DNA from 4 places in the Pseudomonas sp. MS01C9 genome. Region 4 is predicted to be linked to each of the others. Evidence: predicted binding sites of a transcription regulator. Region 4 holds the regulator's gene; each other region holds the start of a gene.

Region 1 (5,615 bases), 3.0 Mb from region 4:
TTATTCGTCGCCCATCTGCGATTGCAGGTAATTCTCCAGGCCCACTTTGTCGATCAGGCCCAGCTGGGTTTCCAGCCAGTCGATATGCTCTTCCTCGGACTCGAGAATGTCTTCAAGCAGTTCGCGGCTGCCGAAGTCGCCAACGCTTTCGCAGTGGGCGATGGCGGCCTTCAGGTCGGCATGCCCGGTGCGTTCGATACGCAGGTCGCATTCGAGCATTTCGCGGGTGTGTTCGCCGATGTGCAGCTTGCCCAGGTCCTGGACGTTGGGCAGGCCTTCAAGGAACAGGATGCGCTTGATCAGCTTGTCCGCGTGTTTCATCTCGTCGATGGACTCGTGGTACTCGTGCTTGCCCAGCTTGTTCAGGCCCCAATCTTCATACATGCGTGCGTGCAGGAAGTATTGATTGATTGCGACCAGCTCATTGGCAAGGATCTTGTTGAGATGCTGGATGACTGTAATGTCGCCTTTCATGGTGAGGCCTGCCTGTAAAATAGCTGTGTATGAGGCAGAGTTTGAGCCGCGCATTTCCGGGTGTCAAACCTAAGTTATTGAATAATAAATGAAAATTAATCGGAATAAGAATGTTTGTGTTCCGCGTCTGGAAGCTAAGCGTTTGATTTACAGGCATAAAAAAACCGGACATTGAGTCCGGTTCCTTGGAAAGCGGTGTTTACGCGGCGGTAAATTCTACAGGGTAGGGGATCGATGCCTGGGCCGTTTGTACTTTGGCGAGGGTTTCACGAACCACTTCCTTGGCCAGGCATGCGCATTTGCCGCATTGGCTGGCTACGCCGGTGGCCTGGCGGACTTCACGATAGCTGCAGCAACCTTCATAGATCGCTTCGCGGATTTGTCCGTCGGTGACGCCAGTGCAGAGGCAAACATACATAAGTAAGAACCGTCGCGGGTTGTGGCTTAAGTGAGACGGATCTTAATGTTAACGAGAATGATTGTCAAAGTGGTTTCTCGACGCTTCCAGGCCAGAGAGATGCCGGGCTGACGAACGGCTTTCCAAGTCGGGCTGTCGATTTTTCGATATCACCAAAAACCGTTGAGAAGAGCTCAAATGGGCGGTGTATGATGGTCGGTCCTTGCGAAGCGGGTTCGTGTCACAGGGCTGTCGCCTGAGGGTGGCAGGCTGGCGCGGACCTGAGTTTTTCACGTTACTACACCAGGAGATATACAATGAGCGTACTCGTAGGCAAGCAAGCCCCTGACTTCACTGTTCCTGCCGTTCTGGGCAATGGCGAGATCGTCGACAGCTTCACCCTGTCGTCGGCCATCAAAGGCAAATACGGCCTGGTGTTCTTCTACCCGCTGGACTTCACCTTCGTCTGCCCATCCGAGCTGATCGCCCTGGACCACCGCATGGACGACTTCAAGGCTCGCAACGTGGAAGTGATCGCTGTTTCCATCGACTCGCACTTCACTCACAACGCATGGCGTAACACGCCGATCAACGGCGGCGGCATCGGCCCGGTGAAATACACCATGGCTGCCGACATGAAGCACGAAATCGCCAAGGCCTATGATGTCGAGTCCGAAGGCGGCGTGGCTTTCCGTGGCGCGTTCCTGATCGACGACAAAGGCGTGGTCCGTTCGCAGATCGTCAACGACCTGCCGCTGGGTCGTAACATGGAAGAGCTGATCCGTCTGGTCGACGCTCTGCAATTCCACGAAGAGCACGGCGAAGTCTGCCCGGCCAACTGGAAGAAAGGCGACAAAGGCATGACCGCTTCCCCGGAAGGTGTTGCTGCCTACCTGGGCGAGCACGGCGACAAGCTGTAAGCGAATCAGGCATAAAAAAACCGGCCCTTGGTGGCCGGTTTTTTTATGGGTATTTCAAGCCGGATCATCGGCTGAAACACAGAGCTGGGTTGACTCTACTCTCTAGTCGTCGAAATCCTGCCAGCCGCCCAGCTCTTTCCACCGGTTGACGATGCCGCAGAACAGCTCGGCGGTCTTCTCGGTGTCGTAGCGGGCCGAGTGCGCCTCACGACCATCGAAATCGATGTCGGCCGCCTGACAGGCCTTGGCCAGGACGGTCTGGCCGTATGCCAGGCCCGCCAGGGTTGCAGTGTCGAAGCTGGAAAACGGGTGGAACGGATTGCGCTTCATGTCCAGGCGGGCAACGGCTGCGTTGAGGAAACCCAGGTCGAAGCTGCTGTTATGACCCACCAGGATCGCGCGCTTGCAACCATTGGCCTTGAGCGCCTTGCGGACGCCACGGAAGATGTCGGTCAGGGCTGTCTCTTCGCTCACCGCCATGCGCAACGGATGGTCGAGCTTGATCCCGGTGAACTCCAGGGCCGCCGCTTCGATGTTGGCGCCTTCGAACGGTTCGACACGGAAGAAATAGGTGTGGTCAGGGAACACGAACCCTTTTTCGTCCATGCCGATGGTGGTCGCGGCGATTTCCAGCAGCGCATCGGTGGCGGAGTTGAAACCGCCGGTCTCTACGTCAACGACGACAGGCAGATAGCCCCGGAACCGTGCAGCCATGGGGTGACGGATGCCGCCAGAACCACCGTTGCCGTCCAGTTCGTCGTCGAAATGCTCTTCACTCACGGTGTTTCCTCCAGCAGGCGCCAGCGCAGTTTTTCACCGGCGCGCAGCGGGATGACAGTCTGCTCGCCGAAGGGCAGGCTGGCGGGGGCGGTCCACTCGTCGCGGACCAGCGTAATACGATCGGTGTTCACCGGCAGGCCATAGAACCGAGGGCCGTGGAGGCTGGCGAAGCCTTCGAGCCTGTCCAGCGCATTACGCTGTTCGAACGCCTCGGCATATATTTCGATGGCGGCGTAGGCCGTGTAGCAGCCGGCGCAACCGCAAGCGGCTTCCTTGGCGTGACGGGCGTGGGGCGCCGAATCCGTGCCGAGGAAAAACTTGGCGCTGCCACTGGTGGCGGCGTCGAGCAAGGCCTCCTGGTGGGTGTTGCGCTTGAGGATCGGCAGGCAATAGAAATGCGGCCGGATCCCGCCTACCAGCATGTGGTTGCGGTTGTACAACAGGTGATGCGCCGTGATGGTGGCGCCGACGTTGGCCGGCGCTTCCTTGACGAATTGCACGGCATCGGCGGTGGTAATGTGCTCGAACACCACCTTGAGAGTCGGGAAGCGCTCCACGACGCGGCGCATATGCTCGTCGATGAAGATTTTCTCGCGATCGAACACGTCGACATCACCGCGGGTGACTTCTCCGTGGATCAGCAACGGCATCCCGACTTCGGCCATGGCCTCCAGCACCGGGAAGATCCTGTCGATGCTGGTGACGCCGGAATCCGAGTTCGTCGTGGCGCCAGCCGGGTACAACTTGGCGGCATGGACGAAGCCGCTGGCCTTGGCGTCGCGGATTTCCTCGGGCTGGGTACGGTCGGTGAGGTAAAGCACCATCAGCGGTTCGAAGCGGCTGCCGGCCGGCCGCGCGGCCAGGATGCGCTGGCGATAACCATCGGCCTCGGCGGCGTTGCGTACAGGCGGAACCAGGTTGGGCATGATGATTGCGCGCCCGAAGGTACGCGCCACATCGGCGACGGTATGGGTCAACACAGCACCATCGCGAAGATGAATATGCCAGTCGTCGGGACGCAGCAGGGTCAGGCGGTCGGACATTGAGGGGCTTCCAGGCGGGTCAAACTCTGGGGAATGCTACCGGAAAAGACTGTTGCAGGCATCCGCTATCAAGTTTTGCCGCAAGTTACCGATAGCCCCTTCAGGTATGTCCCTGATCCGGGACAATGCCCCGGACCGGCGTCACGCCTCGGCGTGTATCGATTTTTGTATAAAGCCAGTGGAGCCTCCCGTGCGCCAGCGTTATCTAGCCTTGCTCAGTGTGTTTGCCAGCCTTCCCGCCATGGCGCTCACTTTCCAGACCCGTCTGGAGAGCATTGAGTGGACGGTCGAAGGCGACAAGTTCGAGTGTCGGCTGAGCCAGCCGATCACCGATTTCGGCAGTGGCGAGTTCGTGCGACGCGCGGGTGAGCAGGCGACGTTCCGGCTCAAGGCCTATAACCCGATGCTCGGCGGTGGCTCCGCGACCTTGCTGGCCGCCGCGGCGCCGTGGCAGCCGGGACGAGGCGATATCAACCTGGGTTCGGTCAGGCTCGGCAGTGGCGATGTGCTGTTCAACAGCTCCCAGGTCCAGGCGGGCCGTTTGATCAGCGGGTTGATGGAGGGGCGCAGCCCGGTGGTGCGACGCAATACCGAGGATGGCCGGGTCTCGGAGGTGCGACTGCTGCCCGTGCGCTTCAGCAAGGCCTTCAACGACTATCAAGGCTGCGTGGCGAAGCTGCTGCCCAAGAACTTCGAGCAGATCAAGCAGACCCAGATTGCCTTCCCTGGGGAAGGGATCGAACTCGACGCCCGGGCCAAGGCCCAGTTGCAAGTGATGCTCGACTTCATCAAGGCTGACCCGAGCGTCAATCACGTCGAGCTGGATGGCCATTCCGATAACAGCGGCAACCGTTTGACCAACCGTGAACTGTCCCGTCGCCGGGCATTGGCGGTCATGGACTTCTTCAAGGCCAATGGTTTCCAGGAGTCGCAGATCACCTTGCGTTTCCATGGCGAGCGTTATCCCCTGGTGGCGAACACCAACGCGGCCAACCGGGCCAGGAACCGTCGGGTGGTGGTGCAGTTGTCGCGTGTCGAGCCCACCGAAGCACCGGCACCGGCACCGCAACCGGCAACCCCGCCGTCACCACCCGCCGCGGCTCCGGCCAGGGCGCCTGCGCCCGCTCCGGCACCTGCCTCGGCTCCAGGCAAGCCTGTGGCGACCACGGCGGCGCGGACATCCTGAAGGGCTGATCGTCGCGCGCTCGACATAATCTGTCGCTTCGTCGTCATAAGCTGTCGCGCCTCTGTAAATTATCCGCGCCGGACGTTAGACTTCACGGCTTTCCGTACAACCCGTGGAGTGATGGCATGGCGGACGTAAACAAGGTCGTTCTGGCGTATTCCGGCGGCCTGGACACTTCGGTGATCCTCAAGTGGCTGCAGGACACTTATAACTGCGAAGTGGTGACCTTCACCGCTGACCTGGGGCAGGGCGAAGAAGTCGAACCTGCACGCGCCAAGGCTCAGGCCATGGGCGTCAAAGAGATCTACATCGATGACCTGCGCGAAGAGTTTGTCCGCGACTTCGTGTTCCCGATGTTCCGCGCCAATACCGTCTACGAAGGCGAGTACCTGCTGGGTACCTCCATTGCTCGTCCGCTGATTGCCAAGCGCCTGATCGAAATCGCCAACGAAACCGGTGCCGACGCCATTTCCCACGGCGCCACCGGCAAAGGCAACGACCAGGTACGTTTCGAACTGGGTGCCTATGCCCTCAAGCCTGGCGTGAAAGTCATCGCCCCATGGCGCGAGTGGGACTTGCTGTCCCGTGAAAAACTGATGGACTACGCCGAGAAGCACGGGATTCCGATCGAGCGCCACGGCAAGAAGAAATCCCCGTATTCGATGGATGCCAACCTGCTGCACATCTCCTATGAGGGCGGCGTGCTGGAAGACACCTGGACCGAACACGAAGAAGACATGTGGCGCTGGACCGTTTCCCCGGAAAAGGCACCCGATACCCCGCAGTATCTGGAACTGACCTATCGCAACGGTGAC
Region 2 (5,615 bases), 1.6 Mb from region 4:
GAGCCATCGTTGAAGCCGCGCATCGCCACGTAGTCGTAGCGGTGGGTGGCGCCGTAGGGGTTGGTCAATACGCCTGGGGTATAACGCATGGCCTGTGACACGGTCTGTGCACCCTGGTCGTCCATCTGCTCGCGGGTGACCACCGATACGCTTTGGGAGGTTTCCCGCAGGGCGGTACTGGTCTTGGTGGCGACCTGGCTGTGGGTGGCGTTGTAGCCCTCCATGCTGCCCAGGGCATTACCCAGGGCAAAGCCCTTGATATCGGTGGTGGGCAGCGCCAAGGTGCTGACCTCGGCCTCGGTCTGCAGGACATAACTGCTGCCGTCCTGGCTGACGGCAACCAGTCCTGAACCGCTGAGCAGATGGCTCAGGGCCTGGTCTGCCGAATATTCGCCTTGCAGGCCAGGGGACTGCACGCCACGGGTCTGCTCCGGGGTACTGGCCAGGGTGATGCCCGCCTGGCGCGCGAACTGGTTCAACACATCGCTGAGGGGGCCGGCGGGAATGTTGTAGCTCTGGCGGCTGGTGCTGACGCTGTCGGCGGCGACCGCCAGCATCGGCGCGACGCCGGCACTCAGCGCCGTGGTCAGTAGCGCGGCGCGGATGGCCTGGCGCAGCAGGCCGGTGTCCGAGGAGCCGCCAAAGAGGGTCTTGAAGTGTACGCGCTCAGTCATTTACAGGTTTCCGTTGGAGTCGCTGAAGGCAGAAAAGCGTTGCTTACCTTCCTAGCCGGACAGCCGCCCAAAACCCGCCAAAAAATCAGGCAGGGCGTTCCACCGTGACCCACCAGCGGGTCCGATAACGTATCTGCACCCCGAGCGTGCGAGGCAGGACGGCCAGCAGCCTGTCGGTGTCCTCCAGGCGGAAGACGCCGGACAGCCGCAAGTCGGCGATCGATGCGGCGCATGTGAGGTAGCCCCGGCGGTAGCGTCCTACTTCGTTGAGAAAGTCCTCCAGGCGCATGTTGCGGGTGACGATCAATCCATCCGCCCATGCACCAGCGTCCATGTCCAGCGGCGGTGCCACGGTCGCCGTGGAGGCGGAAACGAGATAGTGCTGCCCGGCATTCACCTGGATCGGCGCGCCATCGCTGCCAGTGTGGGAACGGATCACCACCCGGCCACTGCTGACACTCAGGCGCGTGCAATCGCTGTCCTGGCGCACGATGAAGCGTCCCTCCTGGCCTTCGAACAATCCCTGTCGGCTTCGTACCAGCAACGGTCGCGCCGGATCGCGCCCGCAGGTGACCATGATTTCACCGCGGGCCAGGGTGATCAGGCGTTGCTGCGAGGTGTAATCCAGATCGGCGGCGCTGTGGGTGTTGAGTTCGAGCCGTGTTCCGTCCGGCAACTGGAAGCCTCGGCGTTCGCCGGTGGCGGTTGCGAAATCGGCGGTCCATGGCTGCCCGCCCAGGTCTTTGCCCAACCACGCGGCGCAGCCCACCAGTGCCACGCCAGAAAGCAGTTTCAAGGCCTGCCTGCGGTCGAGTCGCCGGGCGCTGTTCTCCAGGGTTTCGAGGGCGATGTGGGCGCCGGGCACGGCTCGCAGGTTCGAGGTCAGTTCGCTGTGCAGCGATTGCACCCGCTGCCAGGCCAGTTCGTGTTCGGGATGGACAGCGCGCCAGACCTCGCACTGTTGACGCAGGCTCGGATGAGCGGCGTGGTTGCGCAGGCGCAGCACCCAATTGATCGCTTGCCTGACCACTTGCTGCGAGGGTCCGTTGCGGCGGCCCATGGGGTCAGTGGTCATAGCGCAACACGTAGCAGTGATACAGCGCATCGGCGACATAACGTTCCACCGAGCGCAGGGAAATGCCCATGTGTTCGGCGATCTGCTTGTAGGTCAGGCCTTCGCATTGGGCCAGCAGGAAGGCCCGGCGCACCTTTGGCTTCAGGCCTTCGAGCATCCTGGCGATGGCCTCCAGCAGTTCCAGGATCAGGGCCTGGGCTTCGGCGCCAGGGACTTCGGCTTCCGGCAGATGGGCTATTGTTTCGAGGTATGCCCGCTCGATCTCTTCCCGCCGCCAGTGGTCGATGACCAGGCCTTGGGCAATGGTACGCAAAAAGGCACGCGGGGCCTTGAGTTCCAGGCGCTCGGTGCGCTGCAGCAGGCGCACGAACGTATCCTGGGCCAGGTCCGCCGCATCCGCGGCGTTGCCGAGCCGATTGCGCAACCAGGTATGAAGCCAGCCGTGATGGTTGATGTAGAGCGCCTGCACTGCAAACTCGGGAGATGACATGAACGCGACGCCCTGGGTGTCACAAATGATAATAGGTCGCATTGTCATCAGCGTCCGGAGAATTTGCAACCACCGTTCGACTGTCGCGGCCTTCCGTCGCCCAGTTTTTTAAAGTCCTAATTTTTTTCCCGAACTTGCCGACAGAGGAATATGCGTGCACCAAAATGGAGCGGGGTTCCCTCCCGCCCGCGCTGTCACATGGAATGTTGCAACCCGGAATGCACCCCCACTCTCTGCAGAAGAAGTCCTCATCGATGAATCTAAAGTTCAGCCATAAGATCCTGCTGGCCGCCTCTGGTGTAGTAGTGTTGGCTTTCGCCCTGTTCACCCTCTACAACGATTATCTGCAGCGCAACACCATCGGCCGCAGTCTCGAATCGTCCATCGAGCAATCCGGCGAGTTGACGGCCAGCAGCGTCCAGAACTGGATGAGCGGCCGGGTGCTGGTGCTGGAAAACCTGGCGCAGAACATCGCCCATCAAGGCGTCAGTGCCGACCTGCCGGGGCTTGTGGACCAGCCGGCGCTGACCTCCAATTTCCAGTTCACCTACGTGGGCCAGGCCAACGGTGTGTTCACCCAGCGCCCCGACGCGAAGATGCCCGACGGCTACGACCCGCGCCAGCGTCCCTGGTACAAACAGGCGGTCGCCGCCGACCGCACCATGCTGACCCCGCCCTATATGGCCGCGGTCGGCGGCCTGGTGGTCACCATTGCCCTGCCGGTGAAACGCAACGGCGAGCTGCTGGGCGTGGTGGGCGGTGACCTGAGCCTGGAAACCCTGGTGAGAATCATCAACTCGGTGGATTTCGGCGGCATCGGGCATGCCTTCCTGGTCAGCGGCGACGGTCAGGTCATCGTCAGTCCGGACAAGGACCAGGTGATGAAGAACCTCAAGGACATCTACCCCGGCACGCCGGTGCGCATCGAGAAAGGCATCCAGGAAGTGGAACTGAACGGACAGGACCGGATCCTCTCGTTCACACAGGTGGCGGGCCTGCCGAATGCGCAGTGGTACATCGGCCTGTCGATCGATGAGGACAAGGCCTATGCACCGCTGAGCCAGTTCCGTACCTCGGCGCTGATTGCGATGTTCGTCGCGGTGGCGGCCATTGCGCTGCTGCTGAGCCTGTTGATCCAGGTGCTGATGCGCCCGCTCACCACCATGGGACGCGCCATGCAGGACATCGCCCAGGGCGAAGGCGACCTGACCCGGCGCCTGGTGGTGCAGAGCAAGGACGAGTTCGGTGAGCTGGGCAGCTCGTTCAACCAGTTCGTGGAACGTATCCACGCCTCGATCGCTGAAGTCTCCTCCGCTACCCGGCAGGTGCACGACTTGTCGCAGCGGGTGATGACTTCGTCCAACGCGTCGATCATAGGTTCGGATGAGCAGAGTGCCCGCACCAACAGCGTGGCGGCGGCCATCAATCAGTTGGGGGCCGCGACCCAGGAAATCGCTCGCAACGCCGCCGATGCCTCGCAGCATGCCAGCGGTGCCAGCGAACAGGCTGAAGACGGCCGCCAGGTGGTGGAAAAAACCATCCAGGCGATGTCCGAACTGTCGGAGAAAATCAGCCTCTCCTGCACCCAGATCGAAACGCTGAACGCCAGCACCGACAACATCGGGCACATCCTGGATGTGATCAAGGGCATCTCCCAGCAGACCAACCTGCTGGCCCTGAACGCCGCCATCGAAGCAGCCCGTGCCGGCGAAGCCGGGCGCGGTTTCGCGGTGGTGGCCGATGAGGTGCGCAACCTGGCGCACCGCACCCAGGAGTCGGCGGAAGAGATCCACAAGATGATCACCTCCCTGCAGGTGGGTTCCCGTGAAGCGGTGACCACGATGAACGCCAGCCAGGCATCCAGCGCTGAAAGCGTGGAGGTCGCCAACCAGGCCGGCCTGCGGCTGGTCAGCGTGACGCAGCGCATCGGCGAAATCGACGGCATGAACCAGTCGGTCGCCGCCGCGACCGAAGAGCAGAGCGCCGTGGTGGAAACTCTCAACATGGACGTCAGCCAGATCAACCTGCTGAACCAGCAAAGCGTGGCCAATCTCAATGAGACCCTCAAGGATTGCGATGCCTTGTCCCAGCAGGCCAACCGCCTGAAGCAACTGGTGGACAGCTTCAAGATCTGACCCAGTCGCCGGGCCACCGCCATCGCGAGCAAGCTCGCACCCCAAGGGGATTGGCGGTGAGCCTGGATCTTGAGCTCGCTGCGACTCAATGCGAAAGCTTGCTCGCGATGACGTCGGTACAGCGGGCATCACCGCCGACTGCATCACCACCTTCGCGAGCAAGGGGCTGGTGCTTACGTGAACATTCCCTGCACATTGCCCATCGCCTCATCGGCGAAGCCCTGCAGGAAGTCCCTGAAGCCCGAGGGCGAATGGGCGTCGGTGTGGTCGGCGATGATGGTCCAGGTGGCGCGACAGCGCTTCGGCGCCAAGGGCTCGACCTGCATCGATGCCCACAGGTTATCGATGCCCAGGGTGTTGTAGACCAGTGTCCAGGTCATGTGCATGGCCTGATCGTCGCGGCTGTTGAGCTGCTCCACCACCAGGTTCTGCCCATCGGCGAAGAATTTCTTGCGCAGGGACCTCACGCCCTCGCCGGTCATTTCGATGCGCGCAAGCGCCGGGATGAATCGGTTGAAGCCACCGAAATCACCCACCAGTTCCCAGACGCGGGCCGCATCGTCGGCGACCTCCACCGAGGTTTCGACGTGGCAGGCCCGGGGGTTCCTGATCAGGGTGTCGGGTTGGAATGTCTTCATGGTCTTGCTCCTTTTTTTTGCGGTTGGGTGTTTCAGATGAAATCGATGGCCTTGAGGTAGTCGGCGCCGCGGCGCAGCAGCGCCGGGGACTTTTCCGGGTAGCGGGCGCCCATCTGTCGTACGCCGGTCCGGGCGTTGTCATGACGGATCATCGAGATGTCGCCGATGTCTTCCTCGAACCCGTTGAGATAGAAGCCCAGTACCCCGAACAGCGCGTTGTCGGCATCGACGCGGCCCAGTTGCCGCTGCCAGTCCGCGACGCTCACCAGGGAAAACTCACGACCGCTTTCACGGAACGACGCCACATAGGCGTCCCAGCTCAAAGGCTCGGGATTGTGCAGGTTGAACACCGCCTGGGTCGGCTGGTAGCGACTGGCGTGGAAGGCGATGAAGCGGGCCAGGAAGTCCACCGGCATCAAGTCGAAGTTGAGTGACAGGGCCGGTACCTGGCCCAACTGGATCGAGCCCTTGAGCATCAGCATCAGGCGATTCTTGTGGGGCTGGCAGACCCCGGTCAGGCTGTTGAAACTGATGTTGCCGGGGCGAAACAGATTGACCCGCACGCCACGCTCCCGGGCCCGTTGCAGGATCCGTTCGCCCACC
Region 3 (5,615 bases), 950 kb from region 4:
GGGGGCCAGCATCGATTCCGGGGAAACTGCATAGAACCTGTGTGGGAGCAGGTTGGCTCCCACACAGGTCCAGGACGGGCGGTTGTCCCGCCCTGGTGGTCGTCAGACGCGGAACTGTTTGAGCAGTCCGTTCAATTGTTCGCTCAGTTCCCTGAGCCGGGCGCTGGCCAGGCTCGACTGTTCCGCCGCCAGGGCGGTGCTGTGGGACAGGCCGGCGGCCTGGGTCACGTTCTGGTTGATGTCCTCTACCACGTGGGCCTGTTGCAGGGTGGCACTGGCGATGGAGGCGTTGAGGCTGTTGAGGTTGCGCAGGGCCTGGCCGATGGCGTTGAGACTGGCGCCGGCCAGGCCGGCCTGTTCGATGGTCAGTTGCGAGGCACGGCTGCTGTCGCTGATGACTTTCACCGCGGCTTCGGAATGGCTCTGCAGGCGCTCGATCATTGACTGGATTTCCGCCGTGGACTTTTGCGTGCGCTGGGCCAGCAACCGCACTTCATCGGCCACTACCGCGAAGCCACGACCCTGTTCCCCGGCGCGAGCGGCCTCGATCGCGGCGTTGAGGGCCAGCAGGTTGGTCTGTTCGGCAATGGAGCGAATCACCTCCAGCACGCTGCCGATCTGGGTGCTTTCGCTCGCCAGGGTGCGAATCACTTCCACGGCCTGGTCAATGGTCTGGGAGAGACGGTCGATCTGCTGCAGGCTGCCGTCGATGTTGACCTGGCCCTGCTGGGCCTGGGATTCGGCGTCGCGCATTTCGCTGGCGGCATGTTCGGCGTTCTTGGCCACGTCCTGCACGCCGTAGGTCACTTCGTTGATCGCCGTGGCGACCAGTTCCATCTGTTGCGATTGCTGTTGGCTGCGTTCCTGGGCTTGTGCGGCGTCGTTGCCCAGTTCATTGGACGATTGCCCCAGGGCACCGGCGGAGGCCTGCAATTGGCTCACCACCTGCCGCAGCTTGGCGGTGAAGGCGTTGAAGTGCCGGGCCAGCTGGGTGACTTCGTCCTGCCCGTGGGTGTCCAGGGTCCGGGTCAGGTCGCTTTCGCCGCTGGCGATATTCGCCATGGCGTGGACTGTCTCCTGCAACGGCCGCACGATGCTGCGCACGATCAGCGCCAACAGCAGGCCCATGATCAGCGCGATCACCAGGCCGATCACCGAAGCCTTGATCAATTGGGCGAGGAATTCGGCCTGTACGTCATCCACGTACACGCCCGAACCGATGATCCAGCCCCAGGGCTGGAACAGGGTGACGTAGGAAGTCTTGCCCACCGGTGCCTCCGCGCCCGGTTTCGGCCACAGGTAGTTCACCATGCCGGCGCCCTTGGTCTTGGCGATGGACACCATTTCGTTGAACAGCGCGAACCCGTTCGGATCGCGGATCGCCGAGAGATTCTGGCCTTCGAGCTTGGGGTTGGTGGGGTGCATGAGCATGACCGGGGTCAGGTCGTTGATCCAGAAATAGTCGTTCTGGTCATAGCGCAGGCCCCGCACGGCATTGAGCGCCTGCTTCTGCGCGGCCTCCCGGGTCAGCGTGCCGGCCGTTTCCAGGCCATGGTAGTAGTTCAGCACGCCACTGGCGGTCTGGACCACATGCTGGGTTTTCTGCACCTTTGCCTGATGGAGGTCGGTGTGGATCTGTTTGAGCATCAAGGCGCCCAACATGAACATCATCACGATGGCCACGCCCAGGATGAGCCACAAGCGTCGACTGATCGATACACTGCGCAAACTATTCATACGCTGTCACTCCGGTTTCTTGTTCTTGTCGTCCGCGGCGCTTGGGCCATAACGCGGCGGCGTTATCAGGGCTTGTCTGATAGGATTTCGGCCTCGCGGCGAAAAACCTGAGCCTGGCGTCGATCTTTCATTGGTTTTTTTTGAACGGTCGCCGTTATCGTGCTCCCGCTGCTTTTGCACTGCCTTGACACTTGAATATCGATGAGGCCTGCGCATACCAGGTCTTTTTTGGGGGATGAATGGATTTGTGGACCGCCTTACAGGCACTGATTCTTGGCGTTGTAGAGGGCTTGACGGAGTTTTTGCCGATTTCCAGCACGGGGCACCAGATCGTGGTAGCCGACTTGCTGCAGTTTGGTGGCGAACGATCCATGGCGTTCAATATCATCATCCAGCTGGGGGCGATCCTGGCGGTGGTCTGGGAGTTCCGACGCAAGATCTTCGACGTGGTACTGGGCCTGCCCACCCAACCCTCTGCCCGACGGTTCACCGCGAACCTGCTGATCGCCTTCCTGCCCGCGGTGGTGCTGGGCGTGCTGTTCGCCGACCTGATCCACCACTATCTGTTCAACCCGATCACGGTGGCCACTGCGCTGGTGCTGGGCGGTTTGGTGATGCTCTGGGCCGAGCGGCGCCAGCATGAAGTACACGCCGAAACCGTTGACGATATTTCCTGGAAAGACGCGCTGAAGGTCGGACTTGCCCAGTGCCTGGCCATGATTCCCGGCACCTCGCGCTCGGCCTCGACCATCATCGGCGGCTTGCTGTTCGGCTTGTCGCGCAAGACCGCGACAGAGTTCTCGTTCTTCCTGGCGATGCCGACCATGGTCGGCGCGGCGGTCTACTCGGGCTACAAGTATCGCGAGCTCTTCGTTCCGGCGGATTTTCCGGTCTTCGCCATCGGTTTCATCACGGCCTTCATCTTCGCCATGATCGCGGTCAGGGGGCTGCTGCGGTTCATTGCCAGCCACAGCTACGCGGTGTTTGCCTGGTACCGGATCGCGTTCGGCCTGTTGATCCTGGCGACCTGGCAATTCGGCTGGGTGGATTGGGCGACAGTCCAGCCATGAAAGGGCCGGCCATGAACGGTCCGGCCATGAACGGTCCGGGCCTGCGCAAGCCTGCTACGCGTCAGGCGGCGGGTGGCGTGCAGAACCTGCGGCTCAAGTGGATCGTGTTTGCGCTGTTGTGCGCCTTGCCACTGCTGGGTTCCTTGCTGCTTTGGCTGCAAGAGGCGTCGTGGCTGCCGCTGGCGGCCTACGGGGCCGTCAGCCTGATGACGTTTCTGCTCTACTGGAATGACAAGCGCAAGGCCCGCGCCGAGGCCTGGCGCACCCCGGAGAACGTCCTGCACGCCATGGAACTGGCGGGCGGCTGGCCCGGGGCATTGCTCGCCCAGCAAATGTTCCGCCACAAGACCCGCAAGGTATCGTTCCAGGTGGTGTTCTGGTTCATCGTGGTGCTGCATCAGGTGTTCTGGATCGATCAGTTGTTCCTGGGCGGCCATCTGCTGGCGCTGTTCTGAATCAGGGCAACAGCAAGCCGACCTGGGTGCGCTTGGGCAGCTTGCTGACCACCAGTTGATGGGAGCGTTGCAGCAGGCCCCGCAGTTCTTCGGCGCCCAGCGGGTAGGGCGTCTGCATGATGATCCACTGGGCCCGGGCCAGATAGGGGGCCGGGTGGATGCCCGGTCGATCGCAATGGCCCAGGAACAGGTCCTTGTCGACCTTGAACGCCAGGGAGTCACCGCGCAATCCCTGCAAGGCGAACATCTTGTTCCCGGCGATGGAGAACACCCGCACGCCGCCCCATTTGTAATCTTCCCTGGCGCCGGGCAGGCCCAGGCAGAAGCGGGCGACGTCCTCTTCGCTCAAACTCATAGCGTCCTGTCTCCACAACGGGCAAAGGCTTCCACCAGATGGTCGATCCAAGCCCGCACCGCCGGCAGCAGTCCGCGTCGGTGGGGATAGACGGCCTGCAGCCAGCCATCGGGCAGCGACCAGCCTGGCAATAGTTCCACCAGTGTGCCGTCCCTCAACTCCTGTTCGCAATACATGCTGGGCAGTAGGGTAAAGCCCAGGCCGGCCAGGGCGCAGGCGCGGCGGACGATGAAATCGTCGATGCCCAGGCGCGCTTCTAGGGCCAGGTCGACACTTTCCCCATCGGCATTGAGCAGGCGCAGGTGAACCAGGCGGTCGGCTTCCAGGGCACCCAGCACGGGCAGTTGCCTGAGGTCTTCCGGGGTCTCGATCCGGTGCCCTTCGACGAAGGCGGCGCTGGCCACCATGATCAATCGTGCCTGGCGCAGGCGCCGGGTCATCAGCAGCGGGTCCTCGTCCCCCAGGTCGCGCACCCGCAGCGCCACGTCGATGCCTTCGCTCACCAGGTCCACGCGACGGTTGAGCAGGATCATTTCCAGCTGCACCTGGGGGAATTTCTCCAGGAAGTCGGCCACCACGCCGGGCAGCATCTCGTGGGCCAGCCCCACCGGGCTCGAAACCCTCAGCCTGCCTCGCGGTGCGCTGGACATGCTTGCCACGGCTTCGTCGGCCATTTCGGCCTCCAGCAGCATGGCCTGGCAATGGCGCAGGTAGCGTTCCCCCACGGCGGTCAGCTTCAACTGTCGGGTGGTGCGTTGAAGCAGCCGGGCACCGAGGCGTTCTTCCAGCTCGGCGATGCGCCGGGACAACCGTGACTTGGGAATGCCCAGTGCCCGTCCGGCGGCGGCGAAACCACCGGCTTCGACGACTTTGGCGAAATAGTACAGATCGTTGAGGTCTTGCATGTAAAGCCCGATTGTCCTGTCAGTGGAACGAACTATCGCATCAATGCTGGCTAATCGGCCATTGGTTTCATCGGTAGGATTGTCACCAATCGATCGCCTCGGTAGCGATTCCACTTGGAGAGCACTTCATGAAACTTCTGCACATCGATTCGAGCATCCTCGGAGACAACTCCGCTTCTCGCCAGCTGAGCCGCGAAGTGGTCCAGGCCTGGAAAGCCGCCGAGCCGGACGTGGAGGTGACCTATCGCGACCTGGCCGCCGACGCCATCAGCCACTTCTCCGCCCAGACGCTGGTGGCGGCCGGTACCAGCGCCGAACTGCGCGACGCCGCCCTGCAGCATGAGGCGCAGCTCAGCGCCGCCACCCTGGCCGAATTCCTGGCGGCGGATGCACTGGTAGTGGCTGCGCCGATGTACAACTTCACCATCCCGACCCAATTGAAGGCCTGGATCGACCGTATCGCCGTCGCTGGCCAGACCTTCCGCTACACCGAAGCCGGTCCGCAAGGCCTGTGCGGCAACAAGAAACTGGTCATCGTATCCACTGCCGGCGGCCTGCATGCCGGCCAGCCAAGCGGCGTGGGTCATGAAGCGTATCTGAAACTGCTGTTCGGTTTCCTCGGCATCACCGACATCGAGATCGTCCGGGCCGAAGGCCTGGCTTACGGTGATGACATGCGCACCAAGGCCATGGGCGAAGCCAAGCTGCAGATCGGCGAGCAGTTCGCCGCCGCATAACGCTGTTGAATCCTCCGGGAGCGGCCCGCCCGCGATAGCGGTGTGTCATCCAGCAGCGATGCCGGGCGATACATCGCTGTCGTGGGCGGGCTTGTTCTTACCGTGCATATCGAAACCCTTGTAAAACGCTGTATTCTGGCTGCCGGGTGCACGTCAGGGCGGCGAGCGGACAGGTCTCTGTCGTTCGCTGGTGAAGGTGGAAGAGTCGATGAAGCGTCTTGGTGCAGGGTTACTGCTTGGTTTGCTCGGCAGCCTGGTGACAGTACAGGCCGCACCGGGGCTGGAGCCTCATTGGAGTGCCGGTTTCCATGAGCTGAGCTTCCTCGATCCGCTGGACCACCAGCCCATGCGTGCCA
Region 4 (5,615 bases):
GAAATCCTGAAGGATCTCTTCATCGGCGCCGAAGCTCATTAATGGCTGCTCCTAAAACAGGTAGGTCGTGATGACGGTTAATCCCGGATCGCATTGGTGTCGTGAGCGTGCCCGGCAAGGCTTGCAACGCAGCATGGCGCGCTCTGGACTCCAACCTCTCGGGGTGCGCCCCACAAGGCGCAATCCGTCGTTACTCGTCGTTCATTTGGTAAGACCAAACCACACTCCTCGTGCCTGGGTCTTGCGCCTTGTGGGGCACGGCGCGATCGGTATTAACCGTTATCACGACCTACAAACTCAAAATCCAAGGCTGGACAACAAATCGTCCACGTCGTCCTGACCGGATACAACGTCTTCTCTTTTATCGGCATGAATTTGCGGACCTTCACCCTGGGAGAGATGTTTTTTTGGATCTTTTTCAGCGAGCATCGCCGCACGGTCATGTTCGATGCCCGCAAAGCGGTCCACCTGACTGGCCATGAGCACGAGTTTGAGCAGATTGCTTTCGACTTCGGTGACCAGTTGGGTCACGCGCTTGATCACCTGCCCGGTCAGGTCCTGATAGTCCTGGGCCAGCAGAATGTCGTTGAGGTTGTTCGCCACGGCGCGGTTGTCGGCGCTGCTGCGTGTCAGAAAACCGTCGACACGGCGAGCCAGCTCCCGGAATTCCTGGGCCCCGACTTCCCGCCGCATGAACCGGCCCCAATCGGCGCTCAAGGCCTGGGCTTCGTCGCCCAGGCCGTTGACCAGGGGCGTAGCGCTTTCCACCAGGTCCATGGTGCGGTTGGCCGCGGCCTCGGTCAGCTTGACCACGTAGGACAGGCGCTCGGTCGCGTCGGTGATCTGCGAGACCTCCTCGGCCTGCGGCATGTTCGGGTCGATCTGGAAATTGACGATTGCGCTGTGCAGTTCACGGGTGAGCTTGCCGACTTCCTGGTACAGACCACGATCCCGGGTCTGGTTGAGCTCGTGGATCATCTGGACAGCGTCGCCGAAGCGGCCTTTTTCAAGGCTATCGACCAGTTCGCGGGCATGTTTTTTCAGGGTCGATTCGAAATCGCCCATTGAAGATTCGTTATGCTCCATAGCTCCCCCGTGGCGCCATTAACCGATGCGTTCGAAGATTTTCTCGATCTTCTCTTTCAACGCCTGGGCCGTGAAGGGTTTGACCACATAGCCGTTCACACCGGCCTGGGCCGCTTCGATGATCTGCTCGCGCTTGGCTTCGGCGGTGACCATCAGCACGGGAAGGTGCTTGAGTTTTTCATCGGCGCGTACATGACGCAGCAAGTCGATACCGGTCATGCCGGGCATGTTCCAGTCAGTCACCAGAAAGTCGATGCTCCCGCTGTTGAGGACCGGGATGGCGGTGGTGCCATCGTCGGCCTCAACCGTGTTGGTGAACCCAAGGTCACGCAACAGGTTCTTAATGATCCGCCGCATCGTTGAAAAATCGTCAACGATGAGGATTTTCATGTTCTTGTCCAATTCGACCTCCAAGCAGTCTTAAACGTGTCCAGCACCTGAACGCGCCATTTCAATCAATCCGGCACAACACTCGACAACGGTCCGGTGCGCACCGTACGGCGACTGATGGGAACTTGCCCCGCCAACCTCGTCCGCTGCGCTCCCCTGCCCGCTGTCAGCGCGCTCGCCACTCCCCCAAACGCCCCCGCAAACGGGCCGCGCACTGGCTGTGTAACTGGCTGACCCGCGATTCGCTGACCCCCAGGACCTCACCGATTTCCTTGAGGTTCAGCTCTTCGTCGTAGTACAGCGCCAAGACCAGTCGCTCACGCTCCGGCAAATTGGCAATCGCATCCGCCAACGCACTCTGGAAGCGTTCATCTTCCAGGTCACGCGACGGCTCCATATAGGCACTTGCGCCATCCTCATGCAGCCCTTCGTGCTCGCCGTCCTGCAACAGGTCGTCGAAACTGAACAGGCGGCTGCCCAGGGTATCGTTCAAAATCCCGTAATAATCGTCGAGACTCAACTGGAGTTCGGCCGCAACCTCGTGATCTTTAGCGTCACGTCCGGTTTTAGATTCGATGGCGCGAATCGCGTCACTGACCATGCGGGTATTACGGTGTACCGAACGCGGTGCCCAATCGCCCTTGCGGACCTCATCGAGCATCGCGCCACGAATGCGGATACCGGCATAGGTCTCGAAACTGGCCCCCTTGCTGGCGTCGTATTTGTTCGCCACTTCGAGCAGGCCGATCATGCCTGCCTGGATCAGGTCTTCGACCTGGACACTGGCCGGCAGGCGCGCCAGCAAGTGATAGGCAATGCGCTTGACCAGGGGCGCGTAACGCTCGATCAATTCGTATTGGGCGTCCCGTGCCGATTTCTTGTAGAGATGGTTGTAACCGCTGGCTGTCATAACACGGGCCCTGCTGTTTGTTGCACGAGACGCTCGACGAAAAATTCCAGATGCCCGCGTGGGTTGGCCGGCAGTGGCCAGGTATCGACCTTCTGGGCGATCGCCTTGAACGCCAGCGCGCATTTGGAACGTGGAAAGGCTTCATAGACGGCACGTTGCTTCTGGACGGCCTTGCGTACGCTTTCGTCGTAGGGCACGGCCCCCACGTATTGAAGCGCAACGTCCAGGAAGCGATCCGTGACCTTGGTCAACTTGGCGAACAGGTTGCGTCCCTCCTGTGGGCTCTGGGCCATGTTGGCCAGGACGCGGAAGCGGTTCATGCCATAGTCGCGGTTCAGTAGCTTGATCAGGGCATAGGCGTCGGTGATGGACGTCGGTTCGTCGCAGACCACCAGCAACACCTCCTGGGCGGCGCGTACGAAACTGACGACCGAGTCACCGATACCGGCCGCGGTATCGATCACCAGCACATCGAGGTTATCGCCAATGTCGCTGAATGCCTGGATCAGGCCGGCGTGCTGGGCCGGGGTCAGATGAACCATGCTCTGGGTGCCGGAGGCGGCCGGCACGATGCGAATCCCGCCGGGCCCTTGCAGCAGCACGTCGCGCAATTCGCAGCGACCTTCGATGACGTCCGCCAGGGTGCGCTTGGGGGTAAGCCCCAGCAGCACGTCGACGTTCGCCAGGCCCAGGTCGGCGTCCAGCAGCATGACCCGTCGGCCAAGCTCTGCCAGAGCCAGGGACAAGTTCACTGACACGTTAGTCTTGCCGACGCCACCTTTGCCGCCGGTCACCGCGATCACCTGTACGGGATGCATGCTGCCCATGTTCGTTCTTTACCTTGTCTTACTTAGACGGAGGCCACATTACTGGCTGCGCGTTCATACTGAACATTGCATGGCAGACCATCGATGTAGGTACAAAAAATATTCATGATTACCTCAGCCGACCTGCTTGGTAGGGCTGTGGTAGATATCAGCGAACATGTCAGCCATGGCTTCTTCGCTGGGTTCGTCCTGCATTTGCACACTCACGGCGCGACTGACCAGTTGATGACGACGCGGCAGATGCAAATCATCCGGGATCCGCGGCCCATCGGTCAGGTACGCCACCGGCAGATCGTGACCGATCGCCAGGCTCAACACCTCGCCCAGGCTTGCCGTTTCGTCCAGCTTGGTCAGGATGCAACCGGCCAGACCACAGCGTTTGTAGCTGTGATAAGCGGCCGTTAGAACCTGTTTCTGGCTGGTGGTTGCCAACACGAGATAATTTTTTGACCGTATACCGCGACCGGCCAGGCTTTCAAGCTGCATGCGCAGGGCCGGGTCGCTGGCTTGCAGGCCGGCGGTATCGATCAGCACGACACGCTTGCGCAGCAGCGGCTCCAGCGCCTGGGCCAGGGATTGGCCCGGGTCCACGTGGGTCACCGACACATTGAGGATCCGACCCAGGGTCTTGAGTTGCTCCTGGGCGCCGATGCGGAAACTGTCCATGCTCACCAGGGCAATGCTCTGGGAACCGTACTTGAGCACATAACGGGCGGCCAGCTTGGCCAGGGTGGTGGTCTTGCCCATGCCGGCCGGACCGACCATCGCAATCACCCCGCCCTCTTCCAGCGGCTCGACTTCCGGCGTGGCGATCATCCGCGCCAGGTGCGCCAGCAGCATGCGCCAGGCCTGGCGAGGCTCCTCGATATCGTTGATCAGCGCCAGCAGGTCGCGGGCCAACGGACCGGACAGGCCGATGCGTTGCAGGCGACGCCACAGGTTGGCCTGGGCCGGGCGGCTGCCTTGCAGCTGGTTCCAGGCCAGGGAGCCGAGCTGGACTTCCATCAGCTCGCGCAGGCTGTTGAGCTCGAAACGCATCGAATCCAGGGCCCGTGGGTCGATACCCGGGGCGGGCGCGGCCGGAGCCGGGGCCGGACGACGCGGCTCGGCCGGGGTCGGCTCGATCAGCGGCTCGGCAGCGGTCAAGGGCAGGCCGGCAGTCAGCGGCTGGCCGGCGAACAATTGACGATTGGTGCCGGCGGCGGCCTCGCCTTCGCTGCTGCGCAGGCTCAATTCGGCCTGGGCACTGGCGATGCGCGACTGGGTCTTGCGCAGCTCATCCTCAAGTTCCATGTTCGGAACCCGCGGGGCCAACGCAGACAATTTGTAGTCCAGGGCCGCCGTCAGCTCGACACCGCCGGCGATCCGGCGGTTGCCGATGATGGCTGCTTCGGCGCCCAGCTCGTCACGAACCAGTTTCATGGCCTGACGCATATCGGCGGCGAAAAAACGCTTCACTTGCATAAACCACTACCTCAGCCGTTGGGCCCTACTGTCGCAACAATGGTCACTTGCTTGTTGTCCGGTATTTCCTGGTAAGCCAGCACATGCAGGCCCGGGACTGCGAGGCGGCCGAAGCGCGAGAGCATCGCGCGAATCGGACCTGCCACCAGCAGGATCACCGGTTGACCTTGCATTTCCTGCCGCTGGGCTGCCTCGATCAACGAACGCTGCAGCTTCTCGGCCATGCTTGGCTCCAGCAGAACACCCTCTTCCGAGCCTTGTCCTGCCTTCTGAAGACTATTGAGCAATATCTGTTCCAACCTTGGCTCCAGCGTGATCACAGGCAGCTCGGACTCAGTACCTACAATGCTTTGGACGATTGCACGGGACACGCCGACCCGCACTGCAGCCACCAGGGCGGCGGTATCTTGACTCTTGGAAGCGTTGTTGGCGATCGCTTCGGCAATGCTGCGAATGTCGCGAACCGGTACCTGTTCGGCCAGCAGCGCTTGCAGCACCTTGAGCAACTGAGACAACGAAACCACGCCAGGCACCAGCTCTTCGGCCAGTTTCGGAGAGCCCTTGGCCAGTACCTGCAGCAATTGCTGGACTTCCTCGTGGCCAATCAGCTCGCTGGAGTGCTTGTACAGAATCTGGTTCAAATGGGTCGCGACCACGGTACTGGCGTCCACCACGGTGTAGCCGAGGGACTGGGCCTGGGCTCGCTGGCTGATTTCGATCCACACCGCCTCGAGACCGAAAGCCGGATCCTTGGCGGTGATGCCGTTGAGCGAACCATAGACCTGCCCCGGGTTGATGGCCAATTCGCGGTCCGGATAGATCTCGGCTTCCGCCAGGATCACCCCCATCAAGGTCAGGCGATAGGCGCTTGGGGCCAGGTCGAGGTTGTCACGGATATGCACGGTGGGCATCAGGAAACCCAGGTCCTGGGACAGCTT

What was found. The regulator FliA, encoded in region 4, starts transcription of late flagellar genes. The targets are predictions, from matches to a motif close to CTAAAGTTTNNNNNNNNNNNGCCGNTAA.
Region 1: a site for FliA is predicted at 3,682-3,709, ahead of AC1M7R_RS05000 (flagellar protein MotY). Genes of this name have one in related genera too.
Region 2: a site for FliA is predicted at 2,356-2,383, ahead of AC1M7R_RS12185 (methyl-accepting chemotaxis protein). Genes of this name have one in related genera too.
Region 3: a site for FliA is predicted at 1,822-1,849, ahead of AC1M7R_RS23340 (methyl-accepting chemotaxis protein). Genes of this name have one in related genera too.

What each region holds. Positions count from the first base shown of each region.
Region 1 covers NZ_CM177073.1:1,062,197-1,067,811, reverse strand. Annotated here, with positions in the region: gene bfr (bacterioferritin) at 1-474, opposite strand; gene AC1M7R_RS05020 (bacterioferritin-associated ferredoxin) at 674-892, opposite strand; gene AC1M7R_RS05015 (peroxiredoxin) at 1,189-1,791, shown strand; gene rnt (ribonuclease T) at 1,894-2,571, opposite strand; gene pyrC (dihydroorotase) at 2,568-3,614, opposite strand; gene AC1M7R_RS05000 (flagellar protein MotY) at 3,805-4,800, shown strand; gene AC1M7R_RS04995 (argininosuccinate synthase) at 4,926-5,615, shown strand, end outside.
Region 2 covers NZ_CM177073.1:2,637,128-2,642,742, forward strand. Annotated here, with positions in the region: gene AC1M7R_RS12170 (TonB-dependent siderophore receptor) at 1-674, opposite strand, end outside; gene AC1M7R_RS12175 (FecR domain-containing protein) at 760-1,749, opposite strand; gene AC1M7R_RS12180 (sigma-70 family RNA polymerase sigma factor) at 1,739-2,239, opposite strand; gene AC1M7R_RS12185 (methyl-accepting chemotaxis protein) at 2,494-4,374, shown strand; gene AC1M7R_RS12190 (SRPBCC family protein) at 4,548-5,012, opposite strand; gene AC1M7R_RS12195 (amino acid adenylation domain-containing protein) at 5,045-5,615, opposite strand, start outside.
Region 3 covers NZ_CM177073.1:5,142,338-5,147,952, forward strand. Annotated here, with positions in the region: gene AC1M7R_RS23340 (methyl-accepting chemotaxis protein) at 103-1,737, opposite strand; gene AC1M7R_RS23345 (undecaprenyl-diphosphate phosphatase) at 1,977-2,807, shown strand; gene AC1M7R_RS23350 (DUF1294 domain-containing protein) at 2,834-3,262, shown strand; gene AC1M7R_RS23355 (MmcQ/YjbR family DNA-binding protein) at 3,264-3,617, opposite strand; gene AC1M7R_RS23360 (LysR substrate-binding domain-containing protein) at 3,614-4,522, opposite strand; gene AC1M7R_RS23365 (FMN-dependent NADH-azoreductase) at 4,651-5,259, shown strand; gene AC1M7R_RS23370 (alpha/beta hydrolase family protein) at 5,468-5,615, shown strand, end outside.
Region 4 covers NZ_CM177073.1:4,187,401-4,193,015, reverse strand. Annotated here, with positions in the region: gene AC1M7R_RS19120 (chemotaxis protein CheA) at 1-39, opposite strand, end outside; gene AC1M7R_RS19115 (protein phosphatase CheZ) at 298-1,086, opposite strand; gene AC1M7R_RS19110 (chemotaxis response regulator CheY) at 1,105-1,476, opposite strand; gene fliA (RNA polymerase sigma factor FliA) at 1,643-2,386, opposite strand; gene fleN (flagellar synthesis regulator FleN) at 2,383-3,213, opposite strand; gene flhF (flagellar biosynthesis GTPase FlhF) at 3,328-4,677, opposite strand; gene flhA (flagellar biosynthesis protein FlhA) at 4,689-5,615, opposite strand, start outside.